2 regions of the Candidatus Chlorohelix allophototropha genome follow, and region 2 is predicted to be linked to the other one. Evidence: riboswitches for the same ligand, from Rfam matches in the RefSeq annotation. Region 2 holds a riboswitch; the other holds the start of a gene.
The links. A riboswitch is a leader RNA that binds a small molecule or an ion and turns the genes downstream of it on or off. The one in region 2 is predicted to bind cobalamin.
Positions count from the first base shown of each region.

Region 1: it holds a riboswitch for cobalamin, as region 2 does, so the genes downstream of both, cobT (nicotinate-nucleotide--dimethylbenzimidazole phosphoribosyltransferase) here and OZ401_RS08705 (ABC transporter substrate-binding protein) in region 2, are expected to answer to the same signal.

Region 1 covers NZ_CP128399.1:1,059,921-1,067,798, forward strand. Annotated here, with positions in the region: gene OZ401_RS04460 (hypothetical protein) at 1-704, shown strand, start outside; gene OZ401_RS04465 (GNAT family N-acetyltransferase) at 1,123-2,121, shown strand; gene OZ401_RS04470 (alpha/beta hydrolase) at 2,118-2,819, shown strand; gene OZ401_RS04475 (hypothetical protein) at 2,874-3,251, shown strand; cobalamin riboswitch at 3,571-3,697, shown strand; gene cobT (nicotinate-nucleotide--dimethylbenzimidazole phosphoribosyltransferase) at 3,914-5,005, shown strand; gene OZ401_RS04485 (biotin transporter BioY) at 5,030-5,644, shown strand; gene OZ401_RS04490 (ABC transporter permease) at 5,980-7,878, shown strand, end outside.
Region 2 covers NZ_CP128399.1:1,966,930-1,974,807, reverse strand. Annotated here, with positions in the region: gene OZ401_RS08740 (purine-nucleoside phosphorylase) at 1-155, opposite strand, end outside; gene OZ401_RS08735 (PH domain-containing protein) at 158-973, opposite strand; gene recO (DNA repair protein RecO) at 992-1,762, opposite strand; gene OZ401_RS08725 (glucosaminidase domain-containing protein) at 1,914-3,137, shown strand; gene OZ401_RS08720 (gamma-butyrobetaine hydroxylase-like domain-containing protein) at 3,197-3,574, shown strand; gene OZ401_RS08715 (GNAT family N-acetyltransferase) at 3,581-4,168, opposite strand; gene OZ401_RS08710 (class I SAM-dependent methyltransferase) at 4,460-5,290, opposite strand; adenosylcobalamin-variant (AdoCbl-variant) riboswitch at 5,722-5,816, shown strand; gene OZ401_RS08705 (ABC transporter substrate-binding protein) at 6,050-7,072, shown strand; gene OZ401_RS08700 (deoxyribonuclease IV) at 7,215-7,878, shown strand, end outside.

The DNA.
Region 1 (7,878 bases), 910 kb from region 2:
TATATGAATTGGGGCGCGTACTGACGGCAATTGACGTAAATATTCAGGTGTTAGATTGGTCTCGATACTTTGAAAAAAATGCGCCCTTCCTATTGGCAAGTCTTTCTCTCATTTGGATTGGCGTTATTACTCGTAAAAGCCCGCTGTTATTAAGAATCTTCTGTACGCTTAGCGGAGTGGCGCTTGGAATCGCTCCCAATTATTATCTGGCAAACGGTTGTGGTTTAGAGAGTGGTTTGGAAACACAATGTTTGCTCTCCGGTAAATGGTCAACCTATCTCTATAATCCGCTTTGGTCTGTAACTGTAGCAATAGGGTTGTGCTGGTATCTGAGCGAATTGGTTGAGAAGAAACGCTGGCGTTTGTGGGCGCAAGGGCTGGTCTTACTGGCTTTACTTATATCCTTAGCAGGCTTCTTGCAAGCGTCTATTATCAGCGCAAATTATAATAATCCGGACTATGTAGTTTGGCAGAGTCGAGGTGAATTTTGGTTCCTGTGGGGTTCGCTGCTGGTATTGGCATTAATGAGAGTATGGCGCAGGAAGCGGCAACGAGAATGGGGCTTACTAACCGTTGCCTGCCTTCTAGTATTTACCGGAGGATTTATTTTCGTAACAGTTTTCGATATCGTAATTATCGGTCTAGGACAGCAATGGTACACTTTGGCACTTCCCTTATACTTTCAAATAAATATGCGACGCTAGCTGATTGAAAATGCCGACAGGTTTGGGTCAGATAGGTGCCCAATCGAACAAAACCCTCTTTTAACAACGGACTTCCATTGCCGTTTACCAAGAAACTTGCGGTTAGAAGTAACTGCCGGATGATTAAGTCCCAAAGCAACCCCGACAGTTTCGTACGACGAGCTTTGTGGGGTTATTTTCATTTTGAAACATGCCCCTCTCAGCCTGAATGTTATTTAATTCCTCGTTCTATACTCGACCAACTGTCCTTTGCCGCCTGTTATTAACTTACTAATGTACAAAGAAGAGCTTAGCCCACTCCTCATTTAAGTAGATTATAGATTATAATTCTTTAATCATTTTAGGTACTCTCCTTAATAAGATAAAAATTCTCAGTGCATATAATTGGAAAGGTGGATTAGGATTTATGAAAAGGGGGTTGATTCTCAAAGCTTACGAATCTTCTCAGCAAGATGCCGTCTTAAGGCTGTGGGAGAATAGCGGACTAAATACCCTATTTCCTGCGAACGGTCATTTGTGGAAAATAAATGTCGAAAATAACCTTGCTTTCAAATCAGAGGATTTTTGGGGAGCATGGAATCAGCAAGGTAAATTGCTCGGTTTTGTCTTAACTCGACGCTTCCGAGATATAACTACACCCTCTATTATGGAAGAACGCTATGGAAAAACAGGCTGGATAAGTCTATTGCTGGTCGAAGAAAGTAGTCGAAGACAGGGCATCGGTACAGGGTTGCTTGAAAAAGCGCATGCGGTACTATCAGATGTTAAATCTATTAGATTGGGTGGGGATTTTAACCACTTTTTCCCGGGTGTTCCAGAAGGGGAATCATTGGGTTTTTTTTCAAATAAAGGCTATACTTTTAATCAAGAATTAATAAATGACCTTTCTTTAGATTTGGATAATTGGGAATTATCCGAACAACCCATTTCAATTATGGGCGGAGATTATTTTTTTACGCAGGGTAAGGCTGGAGAAGAGGAATCGATTCTGGATTTTATAGGATTACCCTCTAACGGGTTTTCTCCACGTTGGCGTTATGACCTTGAGCGAATATTCAAGAAGGGCTACAGCCCGGAAAATGTAACCCTTATAAAAGGTCAAAGTGGTAAGATCGAGGGTTTTTTACAAACTTGGGAGTTAAAAGAAGTAATTGAATGTGCATTGTCACGTCCGACAATATTCTGGGCAATGCATGAAAAACCTATGGAAAAACATGGTAGCATTGGTCCGCTAGGTATAAATAGCACCATAAGAGGTGGAGGAATAGGGCTTGCTCTAGTTGCTGCAGGGACAGCATATCTTAAAAAAAGAGGAGTTACATTTGTTACGATTGATTGGACAGCTTTAACTACTTTTTATTCAAAGCTAGGCTATCACCCATGGCGAAGTTACAGAATTGGATATAAGAATTTATGAACGATGAGGTTAATAGCGTTCCTGATATTAGCGGCACCGAGTTAATCCAAGGGATAATGACCTATCGCTTACGTTCGGCAACTGAGAATACTTCCAGTGGTAAACACCCTTTATTAATTATGCTTCATGGGCGAGGTGCGAATGAAGGAGATATTTATGAATTAGTACCCTTTATCCGCCGCAATATTATAATTGCTGCTCCCCGCGCTCCAGAGCTTTTCGACAATAATCCACGTGGTGCATATAGATGGTTCGCTTGGACTCCTAATCAAGAAATCGGCATTGAGCAATTTGTAAATACAGCCAAAAAGCTTGCTGAACTGGTAACCGAATTAACCTTTAAATATCCAGTAGATAGTTCAAAAATTTATTTTGGGGGCATGAGCCAGGGCGCTGCTATGGCATGTCTTATGTCATTGCTAAAACCAACTCGGGTAAAAGGAGTTATAGCCCATAGTGGATTCTTACCGTATCACCCGGAATTAACTAAATTATATAGAAATGCAAAGGGCAAGCCCTATTTCTTTGCACATGGAACCGAAGATAATGTGGTTTCTATTGAGCGAAGTCGGCATGTAGCAAATGCTTTTTCAAAAGCAGGGGCACGAATCGTTTATAACGAATACCCGATGGCACATACAACTAGCATTGAAAGTAGACATGATTTAGCCGACTGGCTACACAACGAAGTTAAGTAGTAATTATTTGATGTGGTAACAACATTGTAACACAAGCTTGGGGGTTAAAAGGGTATGGATGATTTCGGTGTATTTATGTTGGTAGTGGCTTGGTTAGTAGCCATAATCGGTGGACCTACCATATTAATTTTTAAATTGATCAGACGTGATGAAGACCCTGATCGACGTTATCGTATGGTTACCGGGTTTAAGGGTTGGTTTATCGGGTTAGCTGCCGCACTACTATTGTACATGGTTTTGCCAACTGTTTTTGTAAACCAAAGTGCTGACCCTGATAGCATGGGAGAGATTCAACTCTTTTTCATATTGATACTGCCGCCAATATGTGCTGGAGTTGTCTTCCTTATTTTTGCAATTCTAGCAGACAGATTTAAAACCCAAGACGAGTTCCCCAAAAGTATAGAAGAGGAAGAGGGCATTTACTACAGATAGTAAGTTCGTCTTTACGCAAAACTGTAAGGAACAGCCTACCACTGAAATTAACGACGCTTTTGAGGCTAGAATATCCCAGTTTATTAGCAACAATAGCGACTAGTGGGTCACGCCCCAATTGAGTTGCCATTGCTCTAAGTTCAAATTGCTTGATTTGATAGCAAATTTATTTGCAACTTGACCCACTAGTGTTAACACAGCTATACACGTTCGGCATGTATTATATGGTAGTGTAAATTACTTACTACTTTGGGATATGCTGTTAGACTTAACCCAATTACTTTAAAAAACAGATTGAGGGACTCTTTTCATGCTAATTTATTCGATATTGGCTGAAGATAAAGAGTACACAGGGAAAGATCGGTGCAATTCCGACGCAGTCCCGCTGCTGTAAAGAGGTGGATTTTGCCTCAAGCCAGAAGACCTGCCCTCAAGAGATCGTGTTGACCTTCGCGAGAAAGGGCACGTCAGTAAGAAATTGGCTCAAATTAGCTCAATCCCCACCTTAGAATTTTATAGCAATACTTTCAACCACTTTAAAATACAATGGGATGATTTGTTATTGATTTTGGATTGTGCTTTAAGCATTTCCTGCTCTCGTAATCCTCTTGTAAGGTATCAATACCTATGATAGCAAAACTGAAATGAGAGGAATTTGAACAATGGAAGAGAGCTTGAAACGAGAAATTGAAGCAACTTTAGCCGCTATTAGGCCTATGAATAAAGAGGCAATGGCGGTGGTACGCTCCAGACAGGATCGCCTCACTAAACCAGCGGGTAGCCTTGGGAGACTCGAAGAAATTACTGTGAAACTCGCCGGCATCACCGGAAACCCTCGCCCTAGAGTTGATAGGAAGTGCATAGTATTAATGGCAGGCGACCATGGTGTGGTGAGTGAAGGCGTAAGCGCGTATCCTTCTGAAGTCACCCCTCAAATGGTGTTTAATTTCCTTCAGGGCGGCGCAGCAATCAATGTACTGGCGCGTCAGGTTGGGGCAAGAGTAGTAGTAGCAGATTTGGGAGTAGCCAGCGATTTACCGGAGCATTCCGGCCTATTAAACCGCAAAATCGGATATGGCACTCGTAATATGATGATTGGTCCGGCTATGACTAAGCTCGAAGCCCTAAAGGCAGTACTGACTGGAATTGAAATAGCCCGTCAAGAAGCTGAGAAGGGGATGGATGTGGTCGGAACTGGCGATATGGGCATCGGTAATACCACTCCCAGTAGCGCCATTGTAGCCACTTTTACCGGACTCCCCGTAAGTATGGTTACAGGACGCGGTACCGGTTTGGATGATTCCGGTTTATCGCGTAAAATAAGTGTTATCGAACGTTCTATTGAAATCAATCAACCAGATAAATCCGACCCGCTAGATGTTTTAGCCAAAGTGGGAGGGTTTGAAATCGCCGGGTTGACCGGGTTGATTTTTGGGGCAGCAGCAGCACATATACCAATTGTTGTGGATGGTTTTATTAGTACCGCTGCCGCTTTGATTGCTACCGAATGGTATCCACCAGTGTGTGACTATTTAATCTCTGCTCATAACTCGGTTGAAATTGGACACCGGGCAATGCTGGAACATATGGAGTTAAGCCCCTTGTTAAATCTTAACCTACGGTTGGGTGAAGGTACTGGGGCAGCAATTGCCATGAGCGTGATTGAGGCTGCCACAAGGACACTGGCTGAAATGGCTACCTTCGATGAAGCAGGCGTTTCAGAGTCTGAAAGTAAGTTAGAAATCACTCAATAACAACTAAGTGAAGGAAACCACAAAATGCAAGTTCCTAACAGCAAAGGGAATGGGTTACTTGTAACTCGCCCAACAACATTCTCAGATTTAATACCGACTTCAGGACGGCTCGTATGGGTCAGAGAAGTGAGCCTGATCGTAGGCTTCAGCCTGTTAATAGCCTTAGCAGCACAGGTGCGTTTCTTTATACCACCTATCAGCGAAGTGCCGTTTGTGGCTTCAAACATGATCGTAGTGCTGGCAGCGGCAATATTAGGAAGCAAACGTGGGCTTGCCGCAGTTGGATTATATCTGGCGGAAGGCGCGTTGGGTCTGCCATTTTTTGCCGGTGGTAATTCCGGATTTTCTGCCTTTAGCGGTGTTACAGCAGGTTACCTTTTCGGCTTCGCAGTTTCCGCATTTGTAGTAGGCTTGCTGGCTGAAAAAGGCTGGGATAAACGCTTTGCCACCTCTTTTCTGGCAATGCTGATAGGCAACCTGATAATTCTGGTGATGGGTGGATTTTGGTATTCCCTAACCTTTGGGGTTGAACTTGCCTTTACCCGTGCGATTTTACCGTTTTTACTGGCTGATACTATAAAAATGATACTGGCAGCAGTGATATTACCCTCAGCTTGGTTCCTTGTAAAAAAACGCTAACTTTATATCCACAAGAGCTTTTGAGAGCAAGCAATTTAACTGTTGCTTGCTCTTTTTTATTTTAAAAGCAAGCGATTTATTATTATGTCAACTAAAATTCATTTAATAAATTTGAGGATAGCTGAAACAATAAGGGGGATTATTTTGTCACACATAACAATGGGCATTAAATGAACATGAAATTGGTCTTTCGACTCATATTTTTTAGCCGGGGCGTTTGGTACTATAAAGTACATTGTGGTAACTATAACTTTTTTCTATAGTACAATGATGAAATGCTTCAGCCGGAGAATTAATTGTCCTATCGTGGGATTCGGAATTAGGAAAGGTTATTAATGCAAACACTTATCCTTTATTTCAAGTATGCCTGGCGTTCAATTTGGCGCGGCGGGCAGAGAACTTTTTTTGCAATCTTGTGTATAGCAGTGGGTGTAGGTTCAATCGTTGCGTTGCAATCCACCGGCTATTCCATCCAAGATGCCGTAGCCGGAGATGCTAGAGCTAATTCTCAAGCTGATGTATTGGTCATTAGCCGAGAGGGTTCTTTCAGTAGTCAGAACCTAGCAAAAATTGATGCTCTGAAACCAACCATTATTGAAGATTACACAACATCGGTTAATAGCACAGGTATCACCGTCTACAAAGCCGATGGTAACAAAAGCAATGAATTTGGCAGCAATTACCCATCCTTCGTGGTTGACCCGGCTAAATATCCTTTCTACGGTATCGTAGAACTGCAAAGCCCAAAAGGTAAACATCTCAAAGATGTTTTAACCGAACCTAATCAAATAGTGGTCAACGAAAAAATGGATAATAGCATCGGTGCCAAAGTCGGTGACACTATTAAAGCCCTTTCCAATGATAACAAGATCCAAACTTTGACCGTCGTGGGAATTCTAACCACTAAAAGCCTTACTCCTGCCACAGACACCGGGCAAGCTGGTTTTACTGGCTACGGTTATATAACAATGGATACGGCTAAAGGTCTGTTTAATCCTGAAACCTTGCTGGCACAAAGCGTCTTCATCAAAACTTCTAATGTTAAAAATGTCGATGTCAAAGCCAGAGATACAATTAACGCATTATCTCCTAGTTTCAACGCTCAAACCAGCACCGAACGTAACGACCAACTCAAACAAGCCAGTAAAGGTATCAGCGATTTGTTGAGTTACGTTGGGCTACTTTCCTTGCTAATTGGGAGCGTAGGGGTAGTAAACACCATGCTAGTAGTCGTAGGGCGACGTAGCACCGAAATCGCCACTCTCAAAGCATTAGGAATGGAAGTTGGGCAGACTGTTCAAGTATTCATGATCGAGTCGGCTATTTTAGGATTTATTGGGAGTGTGGTAGGCGTTATTCTTGGTGAATTACTGACCACAGTGATTAATAAAGTAGCGGCAAACTTTATTAACAGCGAGCTATCCTACCAATTCTACTTGCAGCCTGTAATACTTGGTCTAATAGTCGGGATTGTTACGGCAGTGGTTTTTGGTTTGCTACCGGCTTACTCCGCCAGTAAAATTCCTCCGGCACAGGTATTGCGCCAAAAAACCAACGCACTGCCGCGTATTTCGATTTGGGCAACCTTGTTCATTATCGGAGTGATGACCCTTGTAATGGGCTTGTTGGCAGGAGTCATTCTCGATGGGCAACTAATTCTTGGCTTGATTATTGCCTTCGCTACACTGGTAAGTTGCACTATTCTAGTGCTGATATTTAGCGGCATCTTGTGGATAGTGGGCAAAATCCCGTTACCACTTGGCTTGAATTACAAGATGGCTCGCCGTAACCTGAGTCGGGGACGTGCCAAGAGCGCTACGACCATGTTGGTAATGCTGGTGGGTATCTTTGCAATGGCACTGGTGTTTATCTTGGCAAGCAGCCTCAAAGAAACAATTCAAGTTTCTCTAGCAAAAAGTTTTGGCTACAATGCCCAAATATCTAGCACGGATGATGCGCAATCTAATGCTATTAAACAGGCTTTGGACAATAAAAAAGTACCGGGGCTACAAAAATACCTGCTAGACGAAAGGGCTGTTTTGCAATTAGTCAGTGCGGGTGGGCTTACTACCGACCAGCTAATCGCCGAAAAAATCAAGCGTGACCAAGCCAGCGGTAACAACAACAATAATGGGAGCTTTGGCAGTTTTGAATTAGCCAACCTAGCCGGTTTGCCGCAAACTGACTTACTCTCGCTTGGCACAGTCAAAAGTGGCGGGCAAGCTTATCAAAAT
Region 2 (7,878 bases):
ATTTGTCGGTAGGGAATCGCTACCTGATCGGTCAACTCATCGGCTAAAGCGCCGAGACCGCTACCCAGCACAATAGCAACTTTTGATAGCCTGTCTTCAAGCACCTTGCGTAGAAAATCTGTAGCGGCTTCCGCCTTTTCGTATATTTTATCCATGCCTACATTCTTCTTAATAAATCATTCTTTTTCTCTTGAAATTCGGCTTCACTAAGAACCCCTTGATCTCGCAAGAGGGCGAGTTGCGCAATTAATGCAGGTATATCCGCTTGAGACGGATTGGTAGGGGCAGTTTTAGGCGCGGGTTGGGGCTGATTTTGGTAGCCGTAGTTTGGCGGTTGCGCTTGTTGGCGCGGAACGCCTGCGCCACGCTCATCATAATAACGTTGTTGCTGTGGAATGGGCGCGGGTTGGGGCTGTTCATGCATAGCTCTTTCTTGGCGCGCTAAATCCGAAGCATCTCCAAAAAAGCCGTTCTTAGAATCCAGCATTGCTTTTTTGAATTCGTTTGGATTGCTGATGTAGTCGTACTCATTTGCGCCTGTTTCATTGCCGGTCAGGATTTTGATAGTGCCATAACCCCATAACCTGCCAAACATTGACTGGTACATTTCCACATCATTTACTTTATCAAGGCTGCTATCACTGAGGTTTTTGTTGATTATCCCCCAGACTTTGATGACTCGTTCATTGGTAACCAGATATTCTTCCGCTTGCCATACCAGATAGTCGATAAACAACTTTACAAAAGCAATCAAACAGCCCAACGCCAACGCCAGTATCACTACTGTTTGAGCGGTACTTGTCCAGTCTCCGGCTTTTGGCTTCCACGCGAAACCTACCCATAAAGCTGCTACAAAACCTACTACAAATAAACCTACCCATTTAAGGGATTTGAGGGCTACTACGATAATGTGCTGATGACCTTGATGAATTATTTTCTCACCACGTCCCAGTTTATCGTCAATGTACGCCATATGTGAACCTGCCTCTCTTTAATAAAGAGTATGGATCATTTCTGCCGATTTTAAATCTCGTTCCAGCAAATAGCGGGTGTAACCTTGCATTACGATAGCCATTTCCCGCCGTAACTCCGTTTTTAGCCTGATACGTTGCACTGATGTAAACTCACTGCGTTGCAAATAGCGCAAAATTTTCAACGCTTCTGCGCTCAAAACAAGGCTACGTTTTTCCTGTCCGCCGCAAGTTGGACACAACGCACCCCCCATTTCAGGGCTAAAATAATTGCGCACCGGCTGAAGGCTGTTATTACAGCGCACACAGGAGGTTAGTTGTGGGCGGTAACCTAGGTGGGCTAATAGGTGCAACTCATAGGCGCGAATGGTAGTATCAGGGTCTTGATCGTTATTGATGGCGGAAAGAGTATCTACCAACAACCGATAAATTTCTAGGTTCGGGTCTTCTTCCTCGGTCAAGTGGTTGAGCAGATCAACCACATAAGTAGCATGGTTTATCCGGTTAATGTCGGAGAGAAGTTGTGGGTAAGGATTTATGATTTCACTTTGGGTTACAAGGTCAAGATTGCGCCCGGCAGCGATTAACAAACGTGATTGAGTGAATAGACCAACATGCCCCCCTAACCTACTGTTAGTACGGCGCACGCCTTTTGCCACCACTCGTAACTTGCCTCGCGCGGGGGTAAATACCGTTAATAAACGGTCTGCCTCACCCATGTTGGCACGCCGTATTATGACCGCTTCAGTGCGATATAATCTTTCATTTTCTTGATGTGGCAATTCCTGCATAAGGTAGAACAATTCCATAATGGTTGTTTAACTGGCTCAATTATAGCATATCTGTATTAAAATTAACCTGTGCCGTCTTTAAGATTTACAACTATGTTAAGTGCGGTTATTATTATTAGGCTGAGAATCGGTAATTTAAAGGAGAAATTGAATGTCCGTGACCATACTGGGTAGCTCAACTGTCTCCCGTGAAGCTTATAAAGCCTTTTTATCACAACGAAATCCTGCTGCCCCGTTGGAAGTAATAGATTCGTATTACGACCTTGAATCAAAATGGGGCATAAGAGCAGATGTACTGGCAGCACAGATGTGCCATGAAACCGGGTATCTTACCAGTTGGTGGAGCAAGCCCCCTCGCCGCAATATGGCGGGTATCGGTGTAACCGGTGAAGTGGCTAATACTAACCCCAATACTAGTGAATGGGCTTTTAAGCAGGAAGATGGCAAATGGTACAAGGGCTTATCCTTTGCGGATTGGACAGCGGCAGTGAATTGTCATTATGCGCATATGGTGGCATATACTACCAGCGATGAGCGTAATAATGCCAGCCAATATGACCCCCGCTTTAAAGCTGCGCGTAGCTATTTTGCCGCAAAGGGTTGGAAGTTACCGATTGTGCAAGTTCTGACAGACCTTAACGGGAAATGGGCGGTGCCGGGAACGGGCTATGGCGAAAATATTGAAAAAATAATGAACCTCGCTGCCACCTTCACGCCACCGATAGAAAAGCCGCCAACCCCGGTAATTGGAACTGCGGTTTATACTCCGGTTGAAATGCCGGTGCTTACCGATCGAACGGATAACACCTCACCGCAGGCTTATCTGGCTGATCGTAACCCCTTTCGACCGCAGTTGTTGGTTATTCTCGATACGGTCGGTGACAGCAGTAACCCGGATCGAAATGATTTAAATCTTGATGCAGCGGGGTATCAGGCGCGGGAAAATATTTCGATAACCGCATTGCAAAGCGCCAACGGTTACTCGGTTAATTATTATGTTGGAGCAGAAGAGTTAGGAGCACCTGTATTTCTAATTTGCCCTGAAACCGGAGTAACTTCTACAATACATGGTAGCGATTCTGCTCCTTCAAGGTGGGTTGATCCTTTCAATACCGAGTGGAAAGGTCAGTATAACGGTTCCGACCTGTTGAATTATATTGTGATTAGCATTGCTCGCTGGGGTGCGCCAGATGAGCAACCCGGGGTGCAGCAAACTCGCGCTATTTTGGGCTTATCCTTGGATATTGCTCGGCGTTATAGTCTTACCCCGCAAAGGGTAGTAGCCTTGCAGGAAATCAGCCCATCACAACTGGGTGGTACGTTCTTGGTGGAGACGGTACGTACTTTTCTGGGGCAGCAACTTGGCTCCAAGTAAAACACAACACTTTGCAGTAAAGGCAAAGAGCTAAAATCCCTTGTCAGAAGAGGTAATAAATGACTTCAAACTATGATTATTTAGAACCGGTTGAAATTGAACTTAAACGTGCCGATAGTTATATGTTGGTGCAGTGGAATGACGGGCACGCCGGACGTAATAACTTTTTGACTTTGCGCTGGAATTGCCCATGCGCCGGGTGTGCCGGAGAGATGGGATCTAAGGGTCGGCTCGATATTGTGCAAGAACTAAAAGCTGATGAATCAGTGTTGGAGAGCCTCGAACCAATTGGACTGTATGCGCTGCGCCCTAGTTGGAAAGATGGTCACGATACCGGGTTATATACTTATGATTGGTTGCGCGCTCTATGCGAATGTGACAAATGCATGGCGGAAAATCCCGGCAAGTTCCAGAATCACCGCCTTGTGCGCCGATAAGCCGAATTAACGCTTAAGGAATGTTTCGAGGGTGGCTTTGACTGCCCCCCATTCACTATCTAGAATGCTGTAATACACCGAATCTCGGATATAACCGTCGTGTAGTATCATGTGGTTTCTCATAATACCCTCTTTTACGCCGCCAATCCGCTCAATCGCAGCTTGCGAAATCAGGTTGCGTTTGTCGGTTTTGAGGCAAACGCGGATGGCTTGCTGAGTCTCAAAAGCATGTTGCAATAATAAATACTTGCACTCAGTATTGCGGGGACTGCGCCAGTAATCACGCCCTAACCATGTCCAGCCTATTTCCAGATTGCGGTTAGTTGGTTGAATATCCAGATAGCGAGTGCTGCCGATTGCCCGGTTAGAAGCACGATCAATGATAGCGAAGGGCATTTGGGTACCCCCAACTTTTAGAGCAAAGGCGCTCTCGATTAAGTTGTTTATTTCCTCTAAACGGGTTGGGCGTGGGGCTGGTAAATAACGCCAAACCTCATCGCTCTGTGCTGCCTCGAACAAATCCACCGCATGAGTATGCGTCAACGGTTCTAGCCTTACATAGCTTCCTTCAAGAGTAACGGGTAAAATCTTCAAAATAACCTCTTTTGATAATATATTAATTGGTGATTAATATAGCATGTTGTTCTTTTGGGATGCAAGTTTTAATTAATAGAGGGGCAGATTATTGCAACAGGGAACTGCCGAAAGCCTTTTAAAGGTCTTAGGTTGTTTTCGCAGTCAGGTGAGCGCCATCTACTTTTTCCGGATTAGCGACTATCTATATCGACCATGAAAAAGCAGGGTCAAAGCTTGTTGGCTGCGCTCTTTAACACTTTTGCTGGTCATCTAATTCTTCCCAACCTACTCGCTTGAACAGTTCTTTGATTAAAAGATTGCGCTCAAGGGCACTTTTGGTTTTCTAGCACGCCAGATTGTGGTAGATGGTATCATCGAAACCTTATACCAAGGTACGTTAGTCCATGTACTCTCTCTCCAACGTTCACGCTGTGGCTCAAGCTCAATAATGTCGGTTAAAAGCAAACCCGCAGCAGTGATAGCGCGTTGCCAATCGCCATAGGTATGGTGAAATTGCACGTAAAGCGTACTAACCCCATCTTTCCAACCACTTTCGGCGGTCATGGGGCTACGATCAAAATAGCTGCGCACTATCTCAAGCTGATTTTCACCATCATCAGCAAAGCAATCAAAAAAGGGATTGAGCCAGCTAAAAGCAAAAAGCCCACCTTTTTTGAGCACACGCGCCACCTCTTTGAAACTACGCACTATATCTACAAACCCAACTGCCCCGAAATTGCTGAAGACAATATCAAAGAATTCATTCTGCCATTCACTCAAATCTTCTGCATTACCCTGTACAAATTCAAGCTTTGCCTCTACAGATAATTCAAGCTTACTGAAGGCGTGTCGTGCAAATTCTACCTGACTGTCGCTGATATCTTGCCCGATAACATGTGCGCCCTGTTTCGCCAATCTCGCCGACCATTGCCCGCCACCACACCCCAGTTCAAGCACCTTTTTACCGGCTACATCTCCCAATATCTGAAGTTCGCTTTCTCTCGGTACGCCAAATATAGGTCCCCACAGACCGTTTGCACCTACCAAATTATCCTTGTGTTTCTCTTGATAACGCGCCGTCTCGCGATTCCAATCTTCCCGATTGAGTTCAGTATAATGATTTATATTAAAGTTGCTCATAGCTACCCTCTATTCCAACAAATCTATTACTCTGCAATTAACAGGTATTAAGGCTCAAAGTACATAGACAAAAGATTGATCTCATTTTACAACTGTCAGATTTATTTTGCAGTAGTCAAAGCGTAATACAAAGCCAATTTACCGCATTAAGATAGCCAAGCTTAGCCCTTTGATAGAAATAGCACGAAACAAACTAACTTTCATATTGGCAGCTATGCTTCTAAAGTAACTATTCCACCCGAAGGAACGTACTATATCCTTTTGGGTTTGGTTTTATTCAGCCCATTATCCACTTATCGTTTGACAGTCCCAAAACCGGATGATATTATTAACCCAGTTTTCCGAAATGCTCATTTAAATTTGCATATAGATACAATTAGGGAATATCTTCTCGCCTTTTGAATAAAATAGGCGCGGTGCAAATCCGCCAAGCAGAAGATTGACACAGGGAAAGTCCGGTGAAATTCCGGCGCAGTCCCGCTACTGTAAATCGGTTCATCCCGAAAGCCAGAATGCCTGTCCCTAATCGTGCCGTTGCGAACGCCTTCGAGAGAGAGGACGCACGGGTCATACTTCTATGTATTGATTAAATAGAAGTAAACTCAGAATCATTCTTTAAGCCCAGCGCAACATTTGCCGGGCTTTTTTAATTCCCGAAAATGTTGCTATTGGCTAGCATCTCCTCTTTTTTCAAGGCAATGAGTTCTGGATGTGTAAACCGGGCGTGAAACCCGCCCAGAGCTAGAAAGAGGAAGAGACTTGAAAAAATCCTATTTGACTCGTTGGTTTGGCACTGCTCTACTAATTCTGACGGTGCTGCTCGTTGCTTGTGGTGATAATACCGCAACTTCTGTACCGGCTACTACTACAACCAAAGTTGCAACCACCTCGGCAGCTACTACTGCAAGTGCTCTAACCACTACCGCTGCTGCCACTACCGCTGCAACCTTTCCGCTAGAGTTGAAAGACGATGCCGGACGCACTGTTAAGCTGGCTAAAGCTGCCACGAAAATAGTTTCGCTTGCACCCAGCAGCACTGAAATACTTTATGCTCTAGGCTTAGCAGAGCAGGTGGTTGGGGTTGACCAGTTTTCCAACTATCCACCGGAAGCTGCCAAAAAAGAGCAGGTCGGTAGCTTTGCCGATATTAATCTTGAGAAAGTTATTAGCCTCAGCCCAGATTTGGTTTTGGCTACCAGCCTGCACCTCAAAACAGTAGTGCCGACTCTTGAACAAAGAAACATAAACGTGATAGTGTTTGATCCAAAGGATTTGGCGGGAGTAGTAGCTAACATTAAACTGGTGGGTAAAGCCGCCGGTGTGCCGGATAAGGGTGATACTGAGGCGAAGAATTTCCAGAATCGCCTTGATAATGTAGCTTCCAAAGTCAAAAATGCCAGCAAAAAGGTAACCGTTTTCTTTGATCTTGGCGACCTTTATACGGTTGCCGCCGGTTCCTTCCTGAACGATATGATTGAAAAAGCCGGTGGGGTAAATATTGCGCCTGCCGGAACTAACCCCTATCCCCAATTGACAAACGAAGTGATAATTGCCGCCGATCCGCAGGTTATTATTCTCAGTTCTGGGGATGGCGGATTTGTGAAGGATGATGCTGCTGCCATTAGCACCGTTACCGCCCGCGCCGGTTGGGATAAACTTACGGCAGTAAAAAACAAAAATATTCGAACTGTAATTGCCGATCTCACCAATCGCCCCGGACCTCGCGCTGCTGAAGGGGTGGAGCAAATTGCGCTTGCTCTCTATCCAGACCTTTTCAAATAACTATTAACTCATAACATTTCCCTAACCGCTGCCGGAATAAGTAGCTTACTTGTCCGGCGGCGGTCTTATTTTTAAAGTGAAAAGTCATGAAGTGGCTATGCTATAATGCTAATGTTCATATAAAAATTTGAAAGGATTCAGTGTGCTAATAGGGGCGCATATGTCGGTGGCGGGCGGTTTACACTTAGCTTTTGAAAGAGCGGCAAAAGCGGGTTGCAGCGCCATGCAAATATTTACTAGAAATGAACGCCAATGGCAATCCCGCCCCTTGAATGAGGCAGAGATTGCATCATGGCAGAATGCCCGCAGTACCAGCGAGGTAGGACCGATTTTAAGCCATGATAGCTATCTAATTAACCTTGCTTCACCGCTGGAAGAAGGTTGGGAAAAGTCGCAGACTGCCTTTAAGGATGAACTCCTTCGCTGCGCGATCCTAGGGATTCCCTATTTGGTTACACATGCCGGTTCACACGTTGGTAGCGGGGAAGAATTTGCGTTGCAACGGGTGGCAGATGCGCTTAACCGGGTAATAGATGAATTCAGTGAATCCGGTATTCCCGGAATTGAACAGGTTACGGTTTTGCTGGAAACGACTGCCGGACAAGGTACAGCTATAGGTTATCGATTCGAGCACTGGGGTACTATTTTCGAAAAGCTCAAAAGACCTGAGCGAGTTGGGGTATGCTTTGATACCTGCCATGTGTTTGCTGCCGGTTACGACCTAACAACGCCGGAAGGCTATGAAGATACAATGGCGCAATTTCACCGCTATATCGGCTTAGAAAAGCTAAAAGCCTTTCACATGA